Regions from separate parts of the Diaphorobacter sp. genome, predicted to be linked through region 3. Evidence: predicted binding sites of a transcription regulator. Region 3 holds the regulator's gene; each other region holds the start of a gene.
What was found. The regulator FNR, encoded in region 3, switches genes on or off when oxygen is low (the NO sensors DNR and NnrR bind a similar motif). The targets are predictions, from matches to a motif close to TTGATNNNNATCAA.
Positions count from the first base shown of each region.

Region 1: dsrO (sulfate reduction electron transfer complex DsrMKJOP subunit DsrO) is a predicted target of FNR. The motif match lies at 2,573-2,586, and genes of this name have one in related genera.
Region 2: AB7E35_RS10945 (DUF3149 domain-containing protein) is a predicted target of FNR. The motif match lies at 2,894-2,907, and genes of this name have one in related genera.
Region 4: cyoA (ubiquinol oxidase subunit II) is a predicted target of FNR. The motif match lies at 4,452-4,465, and genes of this name have one in related genera.

Region 1 is NZ_JBFWLZ010000013.1:49,473-55,294, forward strand. It holds gene AB7E35_RS06735 (tetrathionate reductase subunit A) at 1-563, opposite strand, end outside; gene nrfD (NrfD/PsrC family molybdoenzyme membrane anchor subunit) at 664-1,710, opposite strand; gene dsrO (sulfate reduction electron transfer complex DsrMKJOP subunit DsrO) at 1,728-2,510, opposite strand; gene AB7E35_RS06750 (hypothetical protein) at 3,023-3,373, shown strand; gene rlmD (23S rRNA (uracil(1939)-C(5))-methyltransferase RlmD) at 3,459-4,991, shown strand; gene AB7E35_RS06760 (hypothetical protein) at 5,067-5,462, opposite strand; gene AB7E35_RS06765 (Bax inhibitor-1/YccA family protein) at 5,603-5,822, opposite strand, start outside.
Region 2 is NZ_JBFWLZ010000030.1:22,623-28,444, forward strand. It holds gene clpB (ATP-dependent chaperone ClpB) at 1-1,834, opposite strand, end outside; gene AB7E35_RS10935 (molybdenum cofactor biosynthesis protein MoaE) at 2,066-2,536, opposite strand; gene AB7E35_RS10940 (hypothetical protein) at 2,608-2,862, shown strand; gene AB7E35_RS10945 (DUF3149 domain-containing protein) at 2,968-3,108, shown strand; gene AB7E35_RS10950 (hypothetical protein) at 3,228-3,554, shown strand; gene moaD (molybdopterin converting factor subunit 1) at 3,570-3,833, opposite strand; gene AB7E35_RS10960 (molybdopterin molybdotransferase MoeA) at 3,830-5,074, opposite strand; gene mobB (molybdopterin-guanine dinucleotide biosynthesis protein B) at 5,071-5,622, opposite strand; gene thrC (threonine synthase) at 5,702-5,822, opposite strand, start outside.
Region 3 is NZ_JBFWLZ010000034.1:9,325-15,146, reverse strand. It holds gene ccoG (cytochrome c oxidase accessory protein CcoG) at 1-1,092, shown strand, start outside; gene AB7E35_RS11560 (FixH family protein) at 1,162-1,440, shown strand; gene AB7E35_RS11555 (hypothetical protein) at 1,541-1,828, shown strand; gene fnr (fumarate/nitrate reduction transcriptional regulator Fnr) at 1,900-2,628, opposite strand; gene hemN (oxygen-independent coproporphyrinogen III oxidase) at 2,814-4,196, shown strand; gene AB7E35_RS11540 (sulfite exporter TauE/SafE family protein) at 4,200-4,925, shown strand; gene AB7E35_RS11535 (HD-GYP domain-containing protein) at 5,038-5,822, shown strand, end outside.
Region 4 is NZ_JBFWLZ010000005.1:96,811-102,632, reverse strand. It holds gene AB7E35_RS03405 (pyridoxal phosphate-dependent aminotransferase) at 1-274, shown strand, start outside; gene AB7E35_RS03400 (YbgC/FadM family acyl-CoA thioesterase) at 285-710, shown strand; gene tolQ (protein TolQ) at 707-1,408, shown strand; gene AB7E35_RS03390 (ExbD/TolR family protein) at 1,421-1,846, shown strand; gene tolA (cell envelope integrity protein TolA) at 1,868-2,842, shown strand; gene AB7E35_RS03380 (MFS transporter) at 2,949-4,280, opposite strand; gene cyoA (ubiquinol oxidase subunit II) at 4,591-5,640, shown strand; gene cyoB (cytochrome o ubiquinol oxidase subunit I) at 5,701-5,822, shown strand, end outside.

The DNA of each region.
Region 1 (5,822 bases), on a different contig from region 3:
CCCGAGCCGCGCGGGCCCACGCGCTTGAGCGGGGTGAGCACGCGGTGGGCGGCGGTCTGGTGCTCCAGCATGGCCGAGCCGCGCGCGCAGCTGGTGGCGCGGCCTTCCAGGCCGTTGTCGCCGCCCAGCATGGCGTACACCTCGCGCACCGGCGTTTCCATGGGCGCGTGGTGCGTGGTGGCCAGCGGGTGGTAGGGGTTGCCTGCCACGCGGATGATTTTGTTGCTGGCCGTGTCCACGCGCACGCGGATGCCGCACTGCGTCCAGCAGCCCAGGCAGCTGCTGGGGCTGACCACCTGGCCCGGTTGGGTGGTGAGCTGGCCGGTCATGGGGTCGATACGGAACTCGGGCGTGAGCGAGTTGCCGCGCGTGGCGCTCTTCGTGGCGGTGCCGGACGTGCCGGTCACCAGGCCCTTGGCGCCCTTGGCCACGGTCTCGCCATAGCCGGCGGCAAAGGCCGCCAGGCCGCCGGCCACGGCGCCGCCGCGCAGCAGCAGGCGTCGGCGCTGGGTGTCGGGGTTGTCCTGTGGTTCAGGGGTGGGGTGCTTGTTCTTGTCAGTCATGGTCTGCGCTTTCAGGTGCAGCGCCAGCGGATATCACTTTGATTTTGATAGCTGCCAGCGCTTGCTTTTATTGCGTTAGAGGCCGATTTGGTTATCAATCTTAGGCGGCAGTGGTTGCGGGGGCGTTGCGTGCCGGGAACAGCTCCAGCGCCCAGCTGGCCAGCCCGACCAGCGCCACGCACAGGCCCGCCACGCCCACCATGCCCAGCAGCCCGTCACCGCCCAGTGGCATGTGGTACAGGTACAGGCCCGCGCCAAACTTGGGCACACCCTGCACACCCATGAACAGCGCCCAGCGGAAGGCCCAGGCGGCGGCCGCCAGCCCCAGGCCCAGCACCAGCGTGTAGCCCTTGGCATGCAGGCGGTGGCGCCCGCGCAGCAGCGCGCCCAGCACGGCCGCGCCGCCAATGGCCGAGCCGATCATCGTCAGCCGCCACACGGGGAAGTCGTTCCACAGGCGCAGCGCGGCGCTGAAGGATGGGCTGTCGCCGCCCAAGCCGCTTGCGACCCAGGCCAGCGCCACCACCAGCAGCGCGCCGGCCAGCGCCAGGCCCATGCCGCGCAGCGTCTGCAGCGCTTCAGCGCCGGGGCGCAGCGTGGCGGGCAGAAAGCGCTCCAGCACGAAGGCCGCGCCCACGGTGGCCAGCCAGCCGGTCAGCGCCAGGTTGACGGGCACCCACAGCGTGTTCCACAGCGGGCGCGAGCGCACCACCATCATCTCGGCGCCGGTATAGACCGAAATGGTGAGCGCCGACACCACCAGCAGCGGCGCCAGCAGGCGCATCCAGCCGGGCCTGCCCAGCCACCAGGCGGCGCACATCGCCACGCTGAGCGTGACGAACACGGGCAGCAGCAGCGCGCCGACCGACATCCACGACCACGGCGTGAAGTGCGCATAGAAGTGCCAGAAGCGCGCGGGCTGGTGCAGGTCGGCCAGCAGCGACACGGGCGCGGCAATGCTGCTGACGGCCAGCGTCAGCACGGCGGCGGGCAGCAGGCGCTGCAGCGTGCCGCCGTCCTTGCCCCAGGCGCAAAGCGCGGCCAGTATGGCGGCGCCGGTGGCCACGCCGACCAGGAAGAAATACTGCACGGCCCAGGGCAGCCAGGCCGCCTCGTAGTGCGGGGTCAGGAGTTCGATGATTTGCATGGTGCGCTCCTTGGGGTTCAGTGGTCGGACAGCAGGCGCACGCTGGCCTGGCCGTCCACGCCGTTGACGAACTCATCGGGCAGTCCGATGTAGTACACGCGCGGCGAAGTGTTCATGCCGGGCTTGAGCACCTTGATGTCTTGCGTGTGCTCGGCGATGCGGCGGTTGATCTCGCTGCCCTGGTCATTCAGGTCGCCGATCACGCGCGCGCCGCCCACGCAGCTTTCGACGCAGGCGGGCAGCAGGCCGACCTCCAGGCGGTGCTCGCAGAAGGTGCACTTGTCGGCGGTCTGCGTCTCGTGGTTGATGAAGCGCGCGTCGTACGGGCAGGCCTGCACGCAGTAGCCGCAGCCCACGCAGCGCTCGTTGTCCACCAGCACGATGCCGTCGGTGCGCTGGAAGGTGGCCTGCACCGGGCACACGGGCACGCAGGGCGGCTCGTCGCAGTGGTTGCACAGCCGCGGCAGGCTGACCATGGCGGGCGCGCTGCCGTCGTCCTTGTTGATCTCATACTGCAGCACCGTGGTGCGGAACTGGCCGATGGGCGGCTGGTTTTCCACCGAGCAGCTCACCGTGCAGGCCTGGCAGCCGATGCACTTGCGCAGATCCACCAGCATGCCGAAGCGCTTGCCCTCCATGCCGGGGCGGCGCTGTGGCTGGCCCGGCGCGAAGGGCGTGGCGGCCTGGCTGGCGCCAGCCAGGCCAAAGGCGGTGGCCAGGCCGACGAGTTCTTGCAGGAAGGTGCGCTTGCCCGGTTGAGGGGCTGCGCCGGCAGTCAGAGGGGGGGAGGTTTTTGACATAAATTTCTTCTTTGAGTGCTCACTACGTGAATGCATTTTGATCCCACCCCCCGATTCTTTGCTTGACCAGTGTCAAACGGTTTGCCGGATATTCAGGTTGATTTCCTTTGGAAAAGGTGACAGTAATCGGCTCGCTGTACGCCGCGCAGGCGCACACTCGCGCCAACCTCTCGCCCCAGTGGGTGGGTGCCAGGCCTTTTCTGGTCACGATTAACGTTTGGTGGTTGCTGCCTACCAGGGATTTGTGCACAAAAAATGCGCATGCGTCGATTTTTGTGAAATGCGCGTGGTCTCAAAAGATTAATTGCCTGCAGCGAGGTCGAAATTGGTTTGTTTGATTAACTAAAGACCTGTGTGGGATTATTTAAAAATTCAATCAACAAGTCGTTTGATAATCCGAGTGTTTTCGTGCGGAAAGTCATCTCGTCTGTGACGCGTGATGGCGCTTGGGATGCCGGGGAAAACTCCGCAATAATCCCGCGCATCCACAAAGCAAGAGAGAAGGGATTCCCATGCGAGCCATTCGTTTTGCCACGGCCGGTGCGGCCGCATTGATGGCCGGTCTGTGCGCGCCAGGTGCCTGGGCCGCGTGCTATTTGGTCTATGGCGCAGACCAGCAAGTCATCTACCGCTCGCAGATTCCGCCGGTGGACTTGTCGCGCCACCTGCACGAGACCGTGCCGCAGGTCGCTCCGGGCGGCACGCTGGTGTTCTCGCTGGACAACCAGGGCTGCGAGCTGGAAATCAACCGCCTGCCCTTCACGGCTACCAGCGCGGCTTCGCGCGGCGCGTCCATGTTGCGACCTGTGCAACCGGCGCAACCGGCGCAACCGGCACGGGCGCCGCAGGCCGGCAGGGGCTGAGCGGCTGGCGCCCGCAGGCCTGCAGGGGCTGAGCGGCTGGCGCCCGCAGGCCTGCAGGGCAGGGCCAGCCTGAGACAATCGGGCCATGAGCGACCCCACAGAATTCAGCCCCCCACCGCAAACCACCACCGACCTTCCGCCCGGCTGGCTGGAAGTCACCGCCATGGACATGGACGCCCAGGGCGTCGCGCGCAAGCCCGACGGCAAGGTGGTTTTTATCGACGGCGCGCTGCCCACCGAGCTGGTCAGCGCCAACACCCACCGCAAGAAAAACAATTGGGAGCAGGCCAGCCTGACCGAAGTGCACCGCCAGTCCAGCCAGCGCGTGCAGCCCGGCTGCCCGCACTTTGGCCTGCACGCGGGCGCCTGCGGCGGCTGCAAGATGCAGCACCTGCATGTGGCGGCGCAGGTGGCCGTCAAGCAGCGCGTGCTGGAGGACAACCTCTGGCACCTGGCCAAGGTGAAGGCCGAGACCATCCTGCGCCCCATCGAGGGCCCGGCCTGGGGCTACCGCTACCGCGCACGCCTGTCGGTGCGCTACGTGGCCAAGAAGGACAAGGTGCTGGTGGGCTTTCATGAGCGCAAAAGCCGCTACATCGCCGACATGGAGACCTGCAAGATATTGCCGCCGCATGTCGATGCCCTGCTGCTGCCGCTGCGTGCCTTGATCGGCAGCCTGGCCGCGCGCGACACCTGCCCGCAGATCGAGTTGGCCTGTGGCGACACCGTCACCGCGCTGGTGCTGCGCCACCTGGAGCCGCTGTCGCCCGACGACAAGGACAAGTTGCGCGCCTTTGCCGCCGGGCATGGCGTGCAGTGGTGGCTGCAGCCCAAGGGGCCGGACACGGTGCACCTGCTGGATGAAGGCGGCGAGCAGCTGGCCTACGCGCTGCCCGACTTTGGCATCACCATGCCCTTCAAGCCCACCGACTTCACGCAGGTCAACCCGCACATCAACCGCGTGCTGGTCACGCGCGCGCTGCGCCTGCTGGATGCGCGCAAGGACGAGCGCGTGATCGACTGGTTCTGCGGCCTGGGCAATTTCACGCTGCCCATTGCCACCCAGGCGCGGGAGGTGCTGGGCATTGAGGGTAGCGAGGCGCTGGTGGCGCGCTCGCGCGACAACTACGAATCAAACCAGGCCCGCAGGCAGGCCACGGAAGCGCTGGCAGCTACCACCTTTGTAGCGCGCAACCTGTTCGATATGACGCCCGCCATGCTGATCGCCGACGGCGTGGCTGACAAATGGCTGGTGGACCCGCCGCGCGAGGGTGCGTTTGCGTTGTCCAAGGCGCTTGCCGATATTCACCAGGCGCGCCTGGGCAACAGCCTGGCGGATCCGGCGTGCGATGCCGATGTCAACGGGCTGGGCGCCGGGGATGCATCGCAACCGCCTGCACTGCCAGTGCTCACGCCGGGGCATGAGGGCTGGCAGCCGCCGCGGCGCATCGTTTATGTCAGCTGCAACCCCGCCACGCTGGCGCGCGATGCGGGACTGCTGGTGCACCAGGCGGGCTACCGCTGCGTGTCGGCCGGCGTGGTGAACATGTTTCCGCACACCGCCCATGTGGAGAGCATGGCGGTGTTCGAGCGGGTGGACGAAGCCTGGGCTGCTTGAGAAAGCTAGAGCGTTTTTGGCGCCCAGCCCTTGTGTATGAAGCGCTGAGTGCTATACTTTTTGAATCGCCAAGCGTCAGCTGCGGTTGCGCGCTGCGCGGGGTGCGGGGCGGTCTTCCAGCACTTCCTCGTCCGGCGCGGCCGGGCTGGCGGCGCGCTTGTCTGCCGGTTTGTTTTCTAGCTGTGTGAGCAGCGAGGGCGCGCCCTCGATCTTGTTTTCGCGCATGTACTGATCCATCTCCTTCCAGCCGGCGAAAACCTGGGCCTTGGACGCCTTGGGGTTCAGCGTGAAGCAGTCCTCCAGCCCGCGCATGGCGTGGCGGCAGGCGCCGCCGACGGCCTTGGCCTCGGCGTCGCGCTGGGCGACGCGCGGATCCGGCCCCAGCCCGGGGATCTCGCAGCCCACCAGCGACAGCAGCGCGGCAGCAGCGACCAGGGCGCGGGCGCCTGGCAAGGGGGAGTGTGGAAGCAGCAGCATGTTGAGAGGTTTATCGGCATTTGCGCCGCCAAGTTGAGGCGTAGCGCCCAGCAAAAAGGCCCCGGGCAAAGCCGGGGCCTTGGCAGCGGCTGCACACGGGGCAGCGCCGCTGTTGGTTTACGCGGTGGCGCTTCTTATTCGCGCTCGCCGCCCATGATGCCCAGCAGGGCCAGCAGGCTCTGGAACACGTTGAAGATGTCCAGGTACAGGGCCAGCGTGGCGCTGATGTAGTTGGTCTCGCCGCCGTCCAGGATCTGCTTGAGGTCGTACAACATGTAGGCGCTGAAGATGCCGATGGCCGCCACCGAGATCGCCATCATGCCGGCCGTGGAGCCAACAAACACGTTGATGATG
Region 2 (5,822 bases), on a different contig from region 3:
CCGTGGGGCCCAGGAACAGGAAGCTGCCGGTGGGGCGGTTCGGGTCGGACAGACCCGAGCGCGAGCGCCGGATGGCGTTGGCCACGGCTGCAATGGCCTCGTTCTGGCCCACCACGCGCTCGTGCAGCTTGCCTTCCATCTGCAAGAGCTTGTCTTTTTCACCCTGCATCATTTTGGCCACGGGAATGCCCGTGGCGCGGCTCACCACCTCGGCGATTTCCTCGGCACCCACCTGGGTGCGCAGCAGGCGGTTGGCCTGGGCGGCGCCGTCCTTGCCTTCTTCCTTGGCCTGGGCTTCCTTGAGCTGCTTTTCCAGATCGGGCAGCTTGCCGTATTGCAGCTCTGCCACCTTGTTGAAGTCGCCCTTGCGCTTCAATTCCTCGATCTGCTGTTTGACCTGTTCGACCTGTTCGCGCACCTGCTGACTGCCCTGGGCCTGGGCCTTCTCCTGCTGCCAGATTTCGTCAAGGTCGGCAATCTCCTTTTGCAGGGATGCGATCTCTTCCTCGATCAGGCCGAAGCGCTTTTGCGAGGCTTCGTCCTTCTCGCGGCGCACGGCTTCGCGCTCGATCTGCAACTGGATCAGACGGCGATCAAGCTTGTCCATCACCTCGGGCTTGGAATCGATCTCGATCTTGATCTTGGACGCCGCCTCGTCGATCAGGTCAATCGCCTTGTCGGGCAGGAAGCGATCGGTGATGTAGCGGTGCGAGAGCTCGGCCGCGGCCACGATGGCCGGGTCGGTAATCTCCACGCCATGGTGCACTTCGTATTTTTCCTGCAGGCCGCGCAAGATGGCGATGGTGGCCTCCACCGTGGGTTCGCCCACCAGGATTTTCTGAAAGCGCCGCTCCAGCGCGGCGTCCTTTTCAATGTACTTGCGGTATTCGTCCAGCGTGGTGGCGCCCACGCAGTGCAGCTCGCCACGCGCCAGCGCGGGCTTGAGCATGTTGCCCGCATCCATCGCGCCCTCGGCCTTGCCGGCACCCACCATGGTGTGCAGCTCGTCGATGAAGACGATGGTCTGGCCCTCGTCCTTGGCCAGCTCATTCAGCACGGTTTTCAGGCGCTCCTCAAACTCGCCGCGGAACTTGGCGCCCGCCAGCAGCGCCGCCATGTCCAGTGAGAGGACACGCTTGCCCTTGAGCGACTCGGGCACCTCGCCGCCCACGATGCGCTGGGCCAGGCCTTCCACGATGGCGGTCTTGCCCACGCCGGGCTCGCCAATCAAGACCGGGTTGTTTTTGGTGCGCCGCTGCAGCACCTGGATGGCACGGCGGATTTCATCGTCGCGGCCGATCACTGGGTCCAGCTTGCCCAGGCGGGCGCGCTCGGTCAGGTCAATGCAGTATTTTTTCAGTGCCTCGCGCTGCCCCTCGGCCTCGGCGCTGTCCATCTTCTGGCCGCCACGCACGGCGTCGATGGCGGCCTCCAGGCTCTTGCGCGTCAGGCCGTTTTCTTTGGCGATGCGGCCCGCTTCGCCCTTGCTGTCGGTCAGGGCCAGCAAAAACAGCTCGCTGGCGATGAACTGGTCGCCGCGCTTGATGGCTTCTTTTTCGGTGGCCTGCAGCACGCGGCCCAGCTCGGGCCCGCCCTGCACCTGGTCGTGGCCCTGCACCTGGGGCAGGCGTTTCATGGCGGCCTCGGCCGCTGCCAGCAGGCCGGGCACGTTGGCGCCGGCGCGCTCCAGCAGCGCACGCGGGCCGTCGTCCTGGCGCAGCATGGCCGCCAGCAGGTGCACGGGTTCGATGTAGGCGTGGTCGTTGCCCAGCGCAAGCGACTGCGCGTCGCTCAGGGCTTCCTGGAACTTCGTGGTGAGTTTGTCCTGGCGCATGGTTCGTATCCTCCGAATTGCAATGCACTTGAGGCGTGGCCTGCCCGATTTCAAGACAGCATGCCCGCCAGCCGACTGACCTGAGCCTGTACCGGCTTCAGGCGCCATTGCCCCAAACAGCTATTTATTTGATAGCTGCCAGCGATTGATGAACAAGCGCTGGAGGCCTTTTTTTCTCATTCTTCTACCAAGCGCGGTGCAAGGTCAATGCCCAAGGCCCAAGCTTGGGCATCAGGCATTGCCCGCCGTGATGCCCCAGCGCGCCAGCGCCGCATCGTCGCTCACGCGAGCATCCACCCAGCGTGCGCCCTGCCCGGTTTGCTCCTTCTTCCAGAACGGCGCCTGGGTCTTGAGGTAATCCATGAGAAATTCGCAGGCCTGAAAGCTCTCACCGCGGTGCGCGCTGGTGACCGCCACCAGCACGATCTGGTCGAGCGGCTGCAGCAACCCCACGCGGTGGATCACCCGGGCGCCAAAGATGTCAAAGCGCCGCAGGGCCTCATCCACCATCGCCTCGATGGATTTTTCGGTCATGCCGGGGTAGTGTTCCAACTCCATGGTGGACACGCTGTCGCCGTCGTTTCGGTCGCGCACCGTGCCCACAAAGCAGCACACGGCGCCCACACGGGCGTCCTGGGCGCGCAGGGCTGCCAGTTCAGTCGAGACATCAAAGTCCTGGGTCTGGATGGAGACGCGGTTCATGGCAATGGGCAGGAGCAAAATCAGCGAATTGACCGGCACTTTAACGCCCCACCCTACTTTCACACCTCCCAATGGCAATCCAGACCCTCACCACCGACGACTACACGCTCTACCCCTCGCCGCGCAATGTGCACCGCGTGGTGTTCGAGTTCCAGACCTTCGTGCCCCAACCCTACGCGCTGATCGACCTGGCCAGCTACGCCCTTGCGGGACGCTACAGCCTGTTTGCCGCCCACCGCCGCGCCGACGGAAAAATGGGCCAGCTGGCCACCTTCGAGCTGGCAGCCGACCAGCAGCGCTTCGGGCGTCTCTTTGTGCCCGACTGATCGAACTCATGCACCGGCGTCAGCCCTGCCCTTGACCTGACTCAAAGACGCCCCGGCCTTGCTGGGCTGCAATCACCCCATAAGCCAACAACGGAGGATCCCCCCATGCAACTGCTCCAGCAACTCTTCACGACCGACGTGGGCCTGTTCAGCGCCATCGGCCTCGCTTTCATCCTGTGCATGGGCGGGTTTTTCATCTGGCTGTTCACTCGCGACGACGGCCCCAAGGGTGGTCAAAAACGCTGAGCGCCCTGCCCAGCCGGTCGCCCCGCCAGTTGCTGGCATCTTCACCCTTCCCCCACGGGCGCCGCGCTGTCACGGCGCAGCGCCTTTGTGCTGTTGCGCCGTGCACCACAATGGCCGCCATGCACGACGACAACCAGATCCTGGTCCCGCCCTCTTTCATTGCGCTGTTCAGCGACGCACGCGCGCGGCTTATGGCGCCAGCCGATGAGGTGCGGGCCCGCTATGAACTGTGCGAAGACCTGGCCTGCCATCTGGTCGAGCAGGCGCAGCTGCTCTACCACGGCGGCGCGCGGTCTGAAGAAGGCGTGCTGCTCGGCATTCACGCCGGACTGTCCGGGCCGGATGCGGGCGTGAGCGAGGGTGAGGCGCGCTGGATCACGCTGCGCCTGGCTGAACTGCTGGACTGGCGCAGCCCGGAGCTGCCGCTGCGGCCCGTGCAGCCCTGACCGGTTTCAAACGCTTCAGCCGCCGGTGACTGGCGGGAAAAAAGCCGCCTCGGCGCCCGCCTTCAGCGGGGTGGCGTCATGCGCCATGGTCTGGTTGAGGGCCATGCGCACGGCCCGGTCGCGAGCCAGGCAGGCGGCCCAGGGCTCGCCACGCGCGATGAGCTCGTCGCGCAGCGCGCCCAGAGTGGCAGCGCCGGTCTGCAGCGTTTCTTGCCCGGTGCCGACCGCCTCGCGGATGGAGGCGAAGTAACGCAGGGTGACGGTGATGGGGGCAGTCATGACAGCAGCTCCGCAAACGGCAAAAAACGCACGCGGTCGCCGCGCGCAATGGTCTGGCCCGCCGGGTTGTCCACCACACCGTCGGCCCAGGCCGCCGAGGTGAGCACGCCCGAGCTTTGGTTGGCAAACAGCTCCAGCGTGCCGTCCACCCCCTGGCGCACGCGCAGGAATTCACGGCGTTTATCAGCCCGGGGCCAGTCGAATCCAGCGGTAGCAGCTATTGCTTTAGGAGCAACATCACGCACCCCCTGCAGACGCAGCACAAAGGGGCGCACCAGCAGGCCAAAGGTGACGAAGCTGGACACCGGGTTACCCGGCAGGCCCATGAAGTGCGCGCTGCCGCTGCCGTGCGCAATCTGGCCGTAGGCAAAGGGCTTGCCCGGCTTCATGGCGATCTGCCACAAGTCCAGGCGCCCCAGGCTCTCCACCGCCGGCTTGATGTGGTCTTCCTCGCCCACGCTCACGCCGCCGCTGGTCAGGATCAAATCGTGCCCGCTGGCGGCCTGGCGCAGCGCGGCCACGGTGGCCTCGCGCCGGTCGGGCACTATTCCCAAGTCGCTCACCTCGCAGCCCAGGCGCAGCAGCATCGCACGCAAGAAAAACCGGTTGCTGTTGTAGATGGCGCCGGGCTTCATTTGCGCGGGCGGCACGTCGCCAGGCATGACCAGCTCGTCGCCCGTAGAAAAAAGCGCCACGCGGGGCCGGCGCGCCACCTGCAGGCGGCCTAAGCCGATACTGGCGGCCAGGCCCAGCTCGGCGGGGGTCAGGCGCGTGCCGGCCGCCAGTACCTGCGCGCCCAGGGTGATGTCCTCGCCCGCGCGGCGAATCCACTGACCCGGGGCCGGCACGGCATTCACGCGCACGCGCTCGCCGTCCAGCGCCTCGCAGTCTTCCTGCATCACGATGGCATCGGCCCCCGCTGGCACCGGCGCGCCCGTGAAGATGCGCGCCGCCGTGCCCGCCGCCAGCGGCGTGCCGAAGCTGCCCGCGGGAATGCGCTGCGACACCAAAAGCTCCACTCCCGATGCCGGCACGTCGGCGCAGCGCACGGCGTAGCCGTCCATCGAGCTGTTGTCGCTGGGCGGCACCTGCAACGGCGAGGTGGCGGCCTGCGCCAGCACGCGGCCGTCGGCGTCGAAGGTGTTGACGGTGTCGGTGCCCGCCAGGGGGGTGGCCTGCGCCAGCAGATCGGCCAGGGCCTCGTCCAGCGGCTTGAGGGGTGCGCGCGCTTGGGGGTTCATTCGCAAGCCTCCGCCCGATCGGGCACATAGTCAAACCGTGCCCCCTGCGCCAGCAGCCATTGCACCACGGCGTGGGGGTCATCCAGGTTCAGCAAGGGCAGCGCCGTGGGCAGGGGAGGCTGCGGCGCGTCGGATGCCACGGCGATGATGCGGGGGTCGTGCGGGTAGAGCGCGGGGCGCTCGCGATAGTCGTGGGAGGCTGCGCGCCAGATCTCGATCTTGGGCAGGTCGCTTTCCTTGAAGCCCTCCACCAGCACCCAGTCCACGCACGGGTCCAGCTCGGCCAGCAGCTCGTGCACGCTGGGCGCGCGCTGCTGCTCGAACTCGCGCATCAGGGCCATGCGCCGGTCGGAGGCCACTGCCACCTCGTAGGCGCCGGCCTCGCGGTGGCGCCAGGTGTCCTTGCCCACATGGTCGATGTCGAACTTGTGGTGCGCATGCTTGACCACCGACACGCGCAGGCCATGCAGGCGCAGCTCGGGGATCAGCTGCTCTACCAGCGTGGTCTTGCCGCTGCCTGAATAGCCGGCAAAGCCAACCACCTTCATCCGGGCACTCCTTTGGTTTCACTCATTTTTTAATAGCTTCCAGCGCTTGCCAGGCAATCGCTGGAAGCTATTTAGACCATTAATCGCAATGGGCTGCAATGTAGGCCTTGACCCGCTCCACATCCGCCGGCAGCAGTTGCACGCGCTTGGGGAGCTGCTCGATGCCCTCGAACCTGGCCGGGCGCTCGGGTGCGCGGCCC
Region 3 (5,822 bases):
CGGCTGTGGTGTGGGTTCACCTGTCCGCAGACGGTTTACACCGAGATATTCATGTGGATTGAACACAAGATTGAGGGTGACCGTAGCGCGCGTATGCGCCTGGATAATGGGGTTTGGACTTTCGAGAAAATCTGGAAAAAAGCACTGAAGCAACTGGTTTGGGTTGCTGTAGCTTTCTGGACAGGATTTACTTTTGTCGGCTATTTTGTGCCTATTCGCGAATTGGGCAGTGAACTACTCGCCTTGCAAGGCACTTGGCAGATTTTTTGGGTGTTTTTCTATGGGTTTGCAACCTATGGTAATGCGGGCTATTTGCGTGAGCAGGTCTGTAAATATATGTGTCCATATGCGCGTTTCCAGAGCGCAATGTTCGACAAGGACACGTTGATTGTTACCTATGACCCTGAGCGTGGGGAGCCCCGCGGTCCGCGTGTCAAGAGTCTTGATTACAAGGCCAAGGGCATGGGCGACTGCATTGACTGCACGCTGTGCGTACAGGTGTGCCCCACGGGTATCGATATCCGCAACGGCTTGCAATACGAATGCATTGGTTGTGGGTTGTGTGTTGATGCCTGTGACACTGTGATGGACAAGATGAAATACCCGCGAGGGCTGATTCGCTTTTCTACTCAAAATGGCGTCAAGAATCATTGGACTCAGTCGCAGATGCTCAGGCGCGTGCTGCGTCCCCGTGTGCTGATATATACCGCCGTGCTGGTTGCGCTGTGTGTCGGCATGCTGGCAAGTCTGGTGGTTCGGGCGCCGCTCAAGGTGGACGTGGTTCGTGATCGTGCAGCACTTTCGCGCATCGTGGCTGGAGGCAAACTGGAGAATGTTTACCGCCTGCAAATCATGAATGCCACAGAGGGGCCGCAGCGCTATGTCATCAGTGTGAGGGGCCTGGATGGGCTGGAGGTGGCGTCGGACTCTGTCGTGGATATTGGACCTGCGGAGGCGCGTTGGGTGGCCGTGCGGTTGCAGATACCTTATGGATCTGCCGCACCAGGATCTCACGTTGTGTATTTTGATGTTCAGGCCCAGGGCGACAAAGCGCAGGTAGCTGAAAAGTCGGTTTTTCTGGTGCCGCGCTGAATTGGGTGCATCGGGGCTGGTTCAACAGTATTTTGAAATGCCCCCTAGAGGGGTGGGGAGCTCATAGCAATGTCTACAAACTCATTGACCAAGGCGGTGCACGAGACTCAACCCTGGTGGAAGCACGGTTATGTATGGCTAGTGATTTCCGGGCCGGTGATCGTCGTCGTTGCGGGATTTGTCACGCTTTGGCTTGCGCTCTCCCGGCCCGATCCAGTCGTCGCGGAAGACTATTACCAGCGCGGCCTGGACATTAACAAAACGTTAAACAACCAGGACGCTGCTATGACGCCTGCAATGAAAGGGCGCAACCACGCTGCGACCCCGCCGCAGGATCACCCCCGGTGAATGAAAAAAGTGGCCTTCCACAGAGGGTAATCATGGGGTGACTACCCATTGCTTGCAAAGGGCAGAGTGCTAGGCTGTGGTCATACGAAGGAGGTGCGCTATGTGGACGCAACGACTGATGTGGATCGCCTGGCCCGCGTTTCTCATGGCTGGAATCATGGAAATGGCGGTGTTCGCTTTTGTTGACCCAGAGGCTCTGCAATGGTTTGACCAGCCAGTGAGCCTCTCGCGGCAAGGTGTCTACACCGTTGCTTTTTTTGTGTTCTGGGTGGTCATCATGGCGTCGAGTGCGCTCACCACCTTGCTGTCAATGTCGCCCTTCGAAGTCAACCGCTGTCCGGTGCCAGAAGGCGAACGCCCGCTTGATTGCGCCAAATTCGTTTTGTGACAAGTGCTGGGCGGTCACAGCAGGCAGCCAAAGTCTGGCGCCTGCCGATGATCGCGCTGCTGCGTCGGACTTCAGTGACAGGCTTGCTGGCTGTTCACGATGCGCTTGAGTGCATCGGTATTCATGATGCGAACGTGGCGCTGCTTGACCTCAACGATCTCTTCTTCTGCGAATTTGGAGAAAGTCCGGCTGACGGTTTCGAGCTTCAGGCCAAGGTAGCTGCCAATCTCTTCGCGTGTCATGCGTAGCACCAGTTCTGATTGAGAGAACCCGCGCGCATGCAGACGCTGAACGAGGTTTAACAAAAACGCCGCCAGACGCTCCTCCGCGCGCATGCTGCCCAGCAGCAGCATGACGCCATGCTCGCGCACGATCTCCCGGCTCATGATCTTGTGGACGTGGTTCTGCAGCGCCGTCACTTCACGAGACAGTTCTTCGATGCGATCGAAGGGCATGACGCAAACTTCGGCATCCTCCAAGGCAACGGCATCGCAGGTGTGATGGTCGTTCACGATGCCATCCAGTCCGATGATTTCACCCGCCATTTGAAAGCCGGTGACCTGATCGCGGCCATCTTCAGTGGCCACGCAGGTTTTGAAAAAACCGGTGCGAATGGCAAAGAGGGACGTGAACGGCTCGCCGTTGCGAAACAACGTGCCGCCGCGCTTGACCTTGCGTCGCACCGCCACGATGTCATCGATACGTTTCAGTTGTTGATCATCCACTCTCACGGGCATGCATAGCTCGCGCAAGTTGCAATTTGAGCAGGCAACTTTGATGGATTGCAGGTTGTTGTGCATGGAACCCCTGTTTTGGCCATCTGTCTGCACTGGTGCATCAGGAGGATGCAAGAGGCTACAGATCATTGGAAGACTTTAGTCAAAGTCGGATTGTCGTCATATGGACTTCTGGAGTGCTTGACCACCGTCAAGGACGCCATGGGGACTCTACGGCACAGTGACCCATTAATGCAAGGAATCCTGCCATGACTTTAGTCACTACTGAGCTCTTGCGTCGTTTTGACGTTCCAGGGCCGCGATATACCTCTTACCCGACGGCAGACCGTTTTGTGGAGGCGTTTGGCGAGAAGGAGTACATCCTGGCGCTTCAGCAGCGTCGCGTGGGGTCTGTGGGCAAGGCCTTGCCGCTCTCGCTCTACGTTCACATTCCATTTTGTGAATCGCTTTGCTACTACTGCGCCTGCAACAAGATCATCACCCGGCACCCGGAACGGGCCGAGGTCTATCTGCGTTACTTGAGTCGCGAGATCGACCTGCATACCGCCCACTTTGGTGTGGGGCAGCATGTCAGTCAGCTGCACTTTGGCGGGGGGACGCCCACCTTCCTGTCCGACGAAGGCTTGAGCGAATTGATGGGCATGCTGCGGCGCAACTTTGTGCTGGTTCCGGGCGGGGAGTACTCCATCGAAGTGGACCCCAGAACCGTGGACGAGCAGCGACTGGCCTTTCTTGCGCAGCTGGGCTTCAACAGGCTCAGCTTTGGTGTGCAGGATTTCGACCCCGAGGTGCAGAAGGCCGTTCACCGCATCCAGCCGGCCGACAAGGTGTTCGGACTGGTGGAGAGCGCCCGCAGGCTGGGGTTCGAATCCGTCAACGTGGACTTGATTTACGGGCTGCCGCGACAAACGCCCGAGTCCTTCGGGCGGACATTGGAGCGGGTGAGTCAATTGCGTCCAGACCGTATCGCTCTCTACGCTTACGCCCACCTGCCGGAACGCTTCAAGGCGCAGCGCCGTATCATCACCGCCGAACTGCCCATGGCCTCGGCCAAGTTGTCGATGCTTGCCAATTCGATTCAGGTCTTCATGGACGCAGGCTACGTTTACGTGGGGATGGATCACTTTGCGTTGCCAGGCGATGCCCTGGGGGTCGCCAAGCGACTGGGGCGTTTGCACCGCAATTTTCAGGGATACAGCACGCAGCCGGATTGCGATCTCATTGGACTGGGGGTGTCTGCCATCGGACGGGTAGGTGCCACCTATAGCCAAAACGTCAAGACGATTGACGACTACTACGACGCAATCGATCACGGTCACTTGCCCGTGGCCCGTGGCCTTGCGCTGACCAGGGACGATCTGGTGCGCCGGGCGGTCATCATGGCGCTGATGTGTCAGGGGGAGCTTCTCTTTGAACCCCTGGAGCAATCCTGGCTCATTGACTTTCGCAGCTATTTTGAACCGGAGTTACAGCAGCTCCAGGAGATGCAGGCGCAAGGGCTTGTGAACATCGACAGGGAGGGCGTTCAAGTCACCGAGCTGGGTTGGTATTTCGTGCGAGGTGTGGCAATGGTGTTCGACAGGTATCTGCAGGCAGACCGCAACCGGGCACGTTTCTCGCGCATCATCTAATCCATGTTTCCTGCATTTCTTTCAACGGTTTTCCTGATGGGCCTGATGGGCGGCACCCATTGCCTGGCCATGTGCGCCGCGCCATGCGCCGGTTTGACCCGCCTTGGTGATGCGCCTGCTGGCAGTGCGTTGCAGGCGATGCAATGGATGCCCCGTGGCAGGGCGGTGCAACGGACCTTCGTATTTCACCTGGGGCGCCTGGCCGGCTACGGGGCGGCCGGCGCCTTGGCGGCATTTGCCATGGAGCAGTTGGCGTGGCTCAGCCAGGGCAGCGCCGCACTGCGTCCGGTCTGGACCATGCTGCATGTGCTCATCCTTGCCTGGGGCTTGTCGATGATGCTGCTGGTTCGTCAGCCAGCGTGGCTGGAGAATGCCGGGCGCTCCGTCTGGGCAAGGGTACGGGTGCTGGTGTCTCGGCCTGGTGGTCTGCTTGCAACAGGATTCGCATGGGCCCTGCTGCCCTGTGGTTTGCTCTACACGGCGCTACTTACCGCGGCCTTGAGCGGCAGTGTGCTGCGCGGTGCGCTTTGCATGGTCGTATTTGGTGTGGGCAGCGGTATCTGGCTGGTGACCGGGCCCTGGGTGTGGGCACGGTTGCGACAGCGCATCAATGGCGCCAGCGGCACCTGGGGAACCCGGCTGGCTGGTCTGGTGCTCCTCATCCTGGGTGCCTGGGCCTTGTGGATGGATGTCGTCCACGGGCAGTTGGCGCCTTGGTGTTTGCCCTGAAAGTGTATGCACGGCGCATCAGGCAAGTGCATTCCGGTCTAACGATCATGCAGGCGAACTCGGCAACTGTTGATAATGCTTCAGACCCAAGGAGTCTGAAGGCTCGCCGTTCATGCCCGCTGAAGTGAATCACACCGTAGTCATCGATATCGACGCGCTCCGCGTGGGTATGTTCATTCAGCTTGAAGTCAGCTGGATCAAGCACCCGTTTCCCACGAGCAAATTCCGGGTGTCATCGCAAGAGCAGATTCGTGTGCTGCGCGAAATCGGGGTGAAAAACGTGCGCTACGTCCCCGGTAAAAGCGCGTTCTTGGCTGATACCTCTTCAGCATCAACCGCATCCGAGCAGCCGCCTGACGCGCAGGTCGCTGCCGCGCCCCCGGCTGGCGTCTTTACTGGCGCTTGTGCAGACACCGCGCGGCCCGTGGCCGAGACGCTTGCCGATGTTTGCGCCAACCTGGCAGAGCGGCACGGCAGCCAACGTTTTCGGCAAGCCACAGTCATTTATTCCCAAGTGTGCGGTGCGCTCCAAACCGCGCCACTGGTAGCGCGCGAGCAGGTGGAGTCTCTGATCGGTGTCTTTGTCGATGAGTTGCATGCGCAGGGCACGCATGCGGTTCGCCTGCTGTCTGAAAATTTTGGTGAGCGATCTGCCGTTCATGCGGTCAATGTCGCGGTTTTGGCGCTGCTGCTGGGGCGTGCGCTTGGCATGGGGGATCAAGCCTTGAAAGACCTTGGGGTAGCAGCACTGCTCCATGACATGGGCAAAACCCAGCTGCCCGCGCACCTCGCCGAGCCCGGCGCTTTGCTCACCTCTGCAGACATGCAGCGTTACCACGGCCATGTGGGCCTGTCAGTGGAGCTGGGTGAGCGTATGAAGCTGTGCAGTGACATTCT
Region 4 (5,822 bases), on a different contig from region 3:
CATCCCCGCACTGGATGCCCTGGGGCTGTCGGTGCCGGTGATGCCCGATGGCGCGTTCTACGCCTGGGCCGACTGCACGCAGGCTGCCGAGCGCCTGGGCGTTGCCGGCAGCTGGGATGTTGCCTACGAGCTGATGCGCCGCGCCCACCTGGCCGTCACGCCAGGGCGCGACTTCGGCACCGCCGACACCCGGCGCTTCGTGCGCTTTTCCACGGCCAACTCGATGGCGCAGCTGCAGGAGGCGGTAGCGCGCCTGCAGCGCCTGATCGGCTGAGGAACACGGCATGGCTTTCGAGTGGCCCGTGCGCATCTACTGGGAGGACACCGACGCCGGCGGCATCGTGTTCTATGCCAACTACCTCAAGTTCTTCGAGCGCGCGCGCACCGAATGGCTGCGCTCCATGGATCTGGGGCAGCAACAATTGCGGGAACTCACGGGCGGCATGTTTGTCGTATGCGACGCACGCCTGCGCTATTTGCGCCCTGCCCGGCTGGACGATGAACTGATTGTTACCGCCAGCCTGCGCGAAGGGGGCCGCGCTTCGCTCACAATCGAGCAGCAGGCGCTCCTGAAACCAGAGCAGATGACCCTCGATTCCCCACCCGCACTGCTGTGCGAAGGCACCATCCGCATCGGCTGGGTGGATGCCGCCACCATGCGCCCCGGGCGCATTCCGGCCTCTCTTTTCGAACGACTCACTTCATCATGAATTCCCAAGACATGTCCATCCTGAGCCTGATGCTCAATGCCAGCTGGGTGGTGCAGCTGGTGATGCTGCTGCTGCTCGGTGTGTCCGTGGCCAGCTGGGCCGCCATCTTTCGCAAGTTGTTCGCGCTCAAGCGCGTGAAAGCGCTCAACGATGACTTTGAGCGCGACTTCTGGTCGGGCACCAGCCTGAACGACCTGTACGCCAGCGCCGCACAAAACGCCAAAAGCGCCGGCCCCATGGAACGCATTTTTGCCAGCGGCATGCGCGAATACCAAAAGCTGCGCGAGCGCCGCATCAGCGATGCCGGCACGCTGCTCGACGGCGCACGCCGCGCCATGCGCGCGAGTTTTCAGCGCGAGATGGACGTGATCGAGTCCAGCCTGTCATTCCTGGGCTCGGTGGCCTCGGTATCGCCTTACGTGGGGCTGTTTGGCACGGTGTGGGGCATCATGCACGCCTTCACCGGCTTTGCCGGCATGGAGCAAGTCACGCTGGCCACCGTGGCGCCAGGCATTGCCGAAGCGCTGGTGGCCACCGCCATTGGCCTCTTTGCCGCGATTCCCGCTGTGATTGCCTACAACCGCTTTGCGCGAGACATCGACCGCGTGGCCACCCACCAGGAGACCTTCATCGAAGAATTCTCCAACATCCTGCAGCGCAACCTGGGCGCGCAGCCCGGCTCGCCCTCGGGGCATTGACCGAGAACTGACATGCCCGCAATGGCCTCTCGAAGCGGCACGCGCCGCCGCTCCATGAACGAAATCAACATGGTGCCCTTCATCGACGTGATGCTGGTGCTGCTCATCATCTTCATGGTGACGGCGCCCATGCTCACGCCCGGAATGGTGGATGTGCCCAGCGTGGGCAAGAGCAAGAACCAGCCCAAAATCTTTGCCACCGTGATCGTGAACCAAGACGGCTCACTGCGCTTTAAGACACGTGATGCCGAGCGCACGCTCAGCCAGCGTGAGATTGGCAACGCGGCGCTGATTTGGCAGCAGGCTCAGAGCGGCGAGTCTGCGGTGGTCATTGCAGCTGAGAAGAACGTCCAATACGAAACCGTGGTCAAAGCTATGGACGCGCTGCAAAAAGCAGGTGTCCAGCGCGTGGGCTTATCCGTCAAACAAGGCGGCTAAACCGGTTTGAACGAATCACGCATGCACGCCACCCACGACCGCGACCAGTTTGCCCCGCCCCGCCCGCCCGGACGCCTGCGGGCCGTCGCCCTGGCGGTGCTGGCCCACGCCGCGCTCATTGGCGCGCTGACCTGGGGCGTGAACTGGAAGAGCAGCACGGACCAGCCAGCGGTGGAGGCAGAACTGTGGTCCGCCTTACCACAGCAGGCCGCGCCGCGTGCGGTGGAGCCACCCCCACCGCCACCGCCCAGCCCGACACCTGAGCCCGCACCTGCGCCGACACCTGCACCGCCGCCGCCACGGCAGGAGCAGGCAGACGCACGCGAGGCCGACATTGCGCTCGAGCGCGAGAAAAAGCGCCTGCAAGAAGAAAAGAAAAAGCGCGAGCAACTGGAGCGCGAGAAGCGTGAACGCGAGCGGCAAGCGCAGCTGGAGCGGGAAAAGAAGGAAAAAGAGCGCCTGCAAAAAGAGAAGGAAAAAGCTGAACGCGAAAAAGCCGAGCGCGAGAAGGAGCAGCGCGAAAAACAGCTGGCCGAGCAAAAGAAGCTGGAGCAGCAAAAAGCCGAGCAGGAAAAGCAAAAGAAGCTGGCCGAAGAAAAACGCAAAGCCGCCGAAGAAGCCAGGCGCGTGGAAGCCATGCGCCAGGAGAACCTGCGCCGCATGCAGGGCCTGGCAGGCGCCACCGGCGGCGAATCTGCCACCGGCACCGCCCTGCGCAGCTCGGGCCCCTCGGGCAGCTACGGCGGCAAGGTGGCAGCCAAGGTCAAGCCCAACATCGTCTATCCCGACACCATTGCCGGCAACCCGCGCGCCGAGGTGGAGGTGCGCGCCGCGCCCGACGGCACCATCGTCGGCGCGCGCATCACCCAGTCCAGCGGCAACAAGGCCTGGGACGACGCCGTGGTGCGTGCCTTGCAGCGCACCGAAACCCTGCCGCGCGACGTGGACGGGCGCGTGCCCTCGTCCCTGGTGATCGGCTTTCGGCCAAAGGATTGAGTCAGCGCAAACGCAGCTGCCAAAGGTTACCGCACCGGGGTTTGAGCCAAAACAGGCTCAAGCCCATGTAAAACAAGCGCTGCCAGCTATAGTTTTTGAATCATTGTCAAGCGCGCTGCTCGATCATGCGGTTGATGCGCAACGCGCCCAGCGTGCACACCACGCCGGACAGCAAATACAGCGTCACGGCGCCAAGCCCGAAACGTGCCGACAGCCCCAGCGCCACCAGCGGCGCAAAGGCGGCGCCAATCAGCCACGCCAGGTCGGACGACAGCGCAGCGCCCGTGTAGCGGTGCTGGGTGGAGAAGTTCGACGTGACCGTGCCCGAGGCCTGGCCGTACGACAGGCCCAGCAGCACAAAGCCCAGCAGCAAAAACGCGGTGCCGCCCAGAGTATTGCCGCCCAGCAGCCAGGGCGTGGCCAGGCTGAACAGACCGATCAGCACCGCCATCGCGCCCAGCAGATTGCGCCGGCCCACACGGTCGGCCAGCCGGCCGGAAACGGCCACCGCTCCCATGGCCAAAAAGGCGCCCACTATCTGCACGCCCAGCACCTCGGTCATGGAGCGTTCGGAATACAGCGCCAGCCACGACAGCGGAAACACCGTCACCACATGAAACAGCGCAAAGCTGGCCAGCGCGGCAAAGGCGCCCAGCACCACGTTGCCGCCCTCGTCGCGCATCACGCGGCCCACGCCCACGGGCTCCAGCTCTTTTTCCTGCAGCAGCTCGGCATAAGACTGCCCCACCACCAGGCGCAGCCGGGCAAACAGCGCAACCACGTTGACTGCAAACGCCACAAAGAACGGGTAGCGCCAGCCCCAGGACAGGAACTCTTCGCTGGACAGGCTGCCGTAAAGATAGGCAAACAACCCAGCCGCCAGCGCAAACCCCACGGGCGCGCCCAGCTGTCCGACCATGGCGTACCAGCCACGGCGCTCGGGCGGCGCCGCCATGGCCAGCAGTGACGGCAGGCCGTCCCACGAGCCGCCCAGCGCCAGCCCCTGACCAAAGCGCAGCACCACCAGTGCCGCAGCAGCTGCCAGCCCCGCCGTCTGGTAGCCAGGCAAGAAGGCCATGCCGGCCGTGCAGGTGCCCAGCAGGAAAAGCGCCACCGTCAGCTTGGTGCCGCGCCCCCAGCGGCGCTGCACGGCCATCGACAGCGCCGTGCCCAGCGGCCGGGCGATGAAGGCAATCGCAAAAATGGCAAAGGCTGCCAGCGTGCCGTCCAGCCGCGACAGGAAGGGAAACAGCAGCGACGGGAACACCAGCACGCAGGCGATGCCGAACACGAAAAAGTCGAAATACTCGGAGGCGCGCCCGATGATCACGCCCACGGCAATCTCGCCCGGGGTGACGTCTTCGTCGGTGTGCGCGTGCGACAGCGACGCCGCACTCTCAGGGCCGTGAACGGGGTATGCGATGGAACCGCTAGTCATGACCGTACTCCTTGGGCTTTGCAGACACATTCACGTTCTACACGCAAGCCCGTAGGTCAACAAGTGCGCTTACACTGACGCCCCGCGCGGGAAAACCCGCACGCCCACCAGCCAGGAACGTCGGTGCGGCAACGCCCGCAAGCCGGGCAAGGCCCGGATCAAGCAAAAACCTTGACCCAGGACAAAATGTCCAATCGACAAAGCTGCTAGGCGTATTAAATTCCCGACGGTTCGGTAATCCGCGTTTACACCTAGCCTCGCGCTGCCCTGGCGGCGCAAGCCAGTTCATGTTTTTTACACGCCCTTTGCAATGCTCCAACTGAAGAAACTCCGCGGGCCCGCCTGGCTCGCCGCGGCCCTTGCCGCAGCCAGCCTGGCTGGTTGCAGCAAGGCCGTCGTCCTGAACCCTGCGGGAGACATCGCCTCCCAGCAGGGCAACCTGGTGGTGACTGCCACCTTGCTGATGCTGATCATCATCGTGCCAGTGATCGTGCTGACGCTGCTGTTCGCCTGGAAATACCGCCAGAGCAATACCAGCGCCGAATACGACCCAGAGTGGCATCACTCCACATCGCTGGAGCTGGTGATCTGGAGCGTGCCGCTGCTGATCATCATTGCCCTGGGCGCGCTGACCTGGATCGCCACCCACAAGCTCGACCCCTACCGCCCTCTGGATCGCATCGACGCACAGCGCCCGCTGCCCGCAGACGTGCGCCCGCTGGAGGTGCAGGTGGTGGCCATGGACTGGAAGTGGCTGTTTTTCTACCCCGAGCAAGGCATTGCCACCGTGAACGAGTTGGCAGCGCCGGTGGATCGCCCAATTTTGTTCAAGCTCACCGCCACATCGACGATGAACGCGTTTTATGTGCCCGATCTGGCCGGCATGATCTACGCCATGCCCGGCATGCAGACCGAGCTGAACGCCGTCATCAACAAGCCCGGCGTGTACAACGGCCTGGCCTCGCACCACAGCGGCCCTGGCTTTTCTGGCATGACCTTCAAGTTCCACGGCCTCAGCGATGCCGACTTCGCGCAGTGGGTGGACAAAGCCAAGACCGAGGGCAAGCCCCTGGACAAGGCTGCCTACCTGCAACTGGCCCAGCCCAGCCAGCGCGACCCCGTGCAGCGCTTTTCTGCGGTCGAGGACGGTCTGTACGACAAGGTGCTCAACCGCTGCGTCGAAGACGGCCAGATGTGCATGCACGACATGATGGCCATCGACGAGCGTGGCGGCGAGGCCTATGTCAAGGCCGTCGGCCTGACGCTGCCACAGGACGTGTGCACCGCCAGCAACGCGCCGCAGATTCTGGCTGCCCTGCAGCCGGTTGCGGCCACCCCTGAGGCAACCAACCAGCAGTGACTTTGACGGGTCCGTTGCCGGCGCGAGCTGGCGGGTGGCCCACTAGCCAAGAGATTCGATATGTTGTCTGAACAAACTACCCCGGCCCACTGGCTGTTGGGCCGCATCACCTGGGACTCGATCCCGATGGCGCACGAGCCCATCGTGCTGTGGACATTCATTGCGGTGGTACTGGGCGGCAT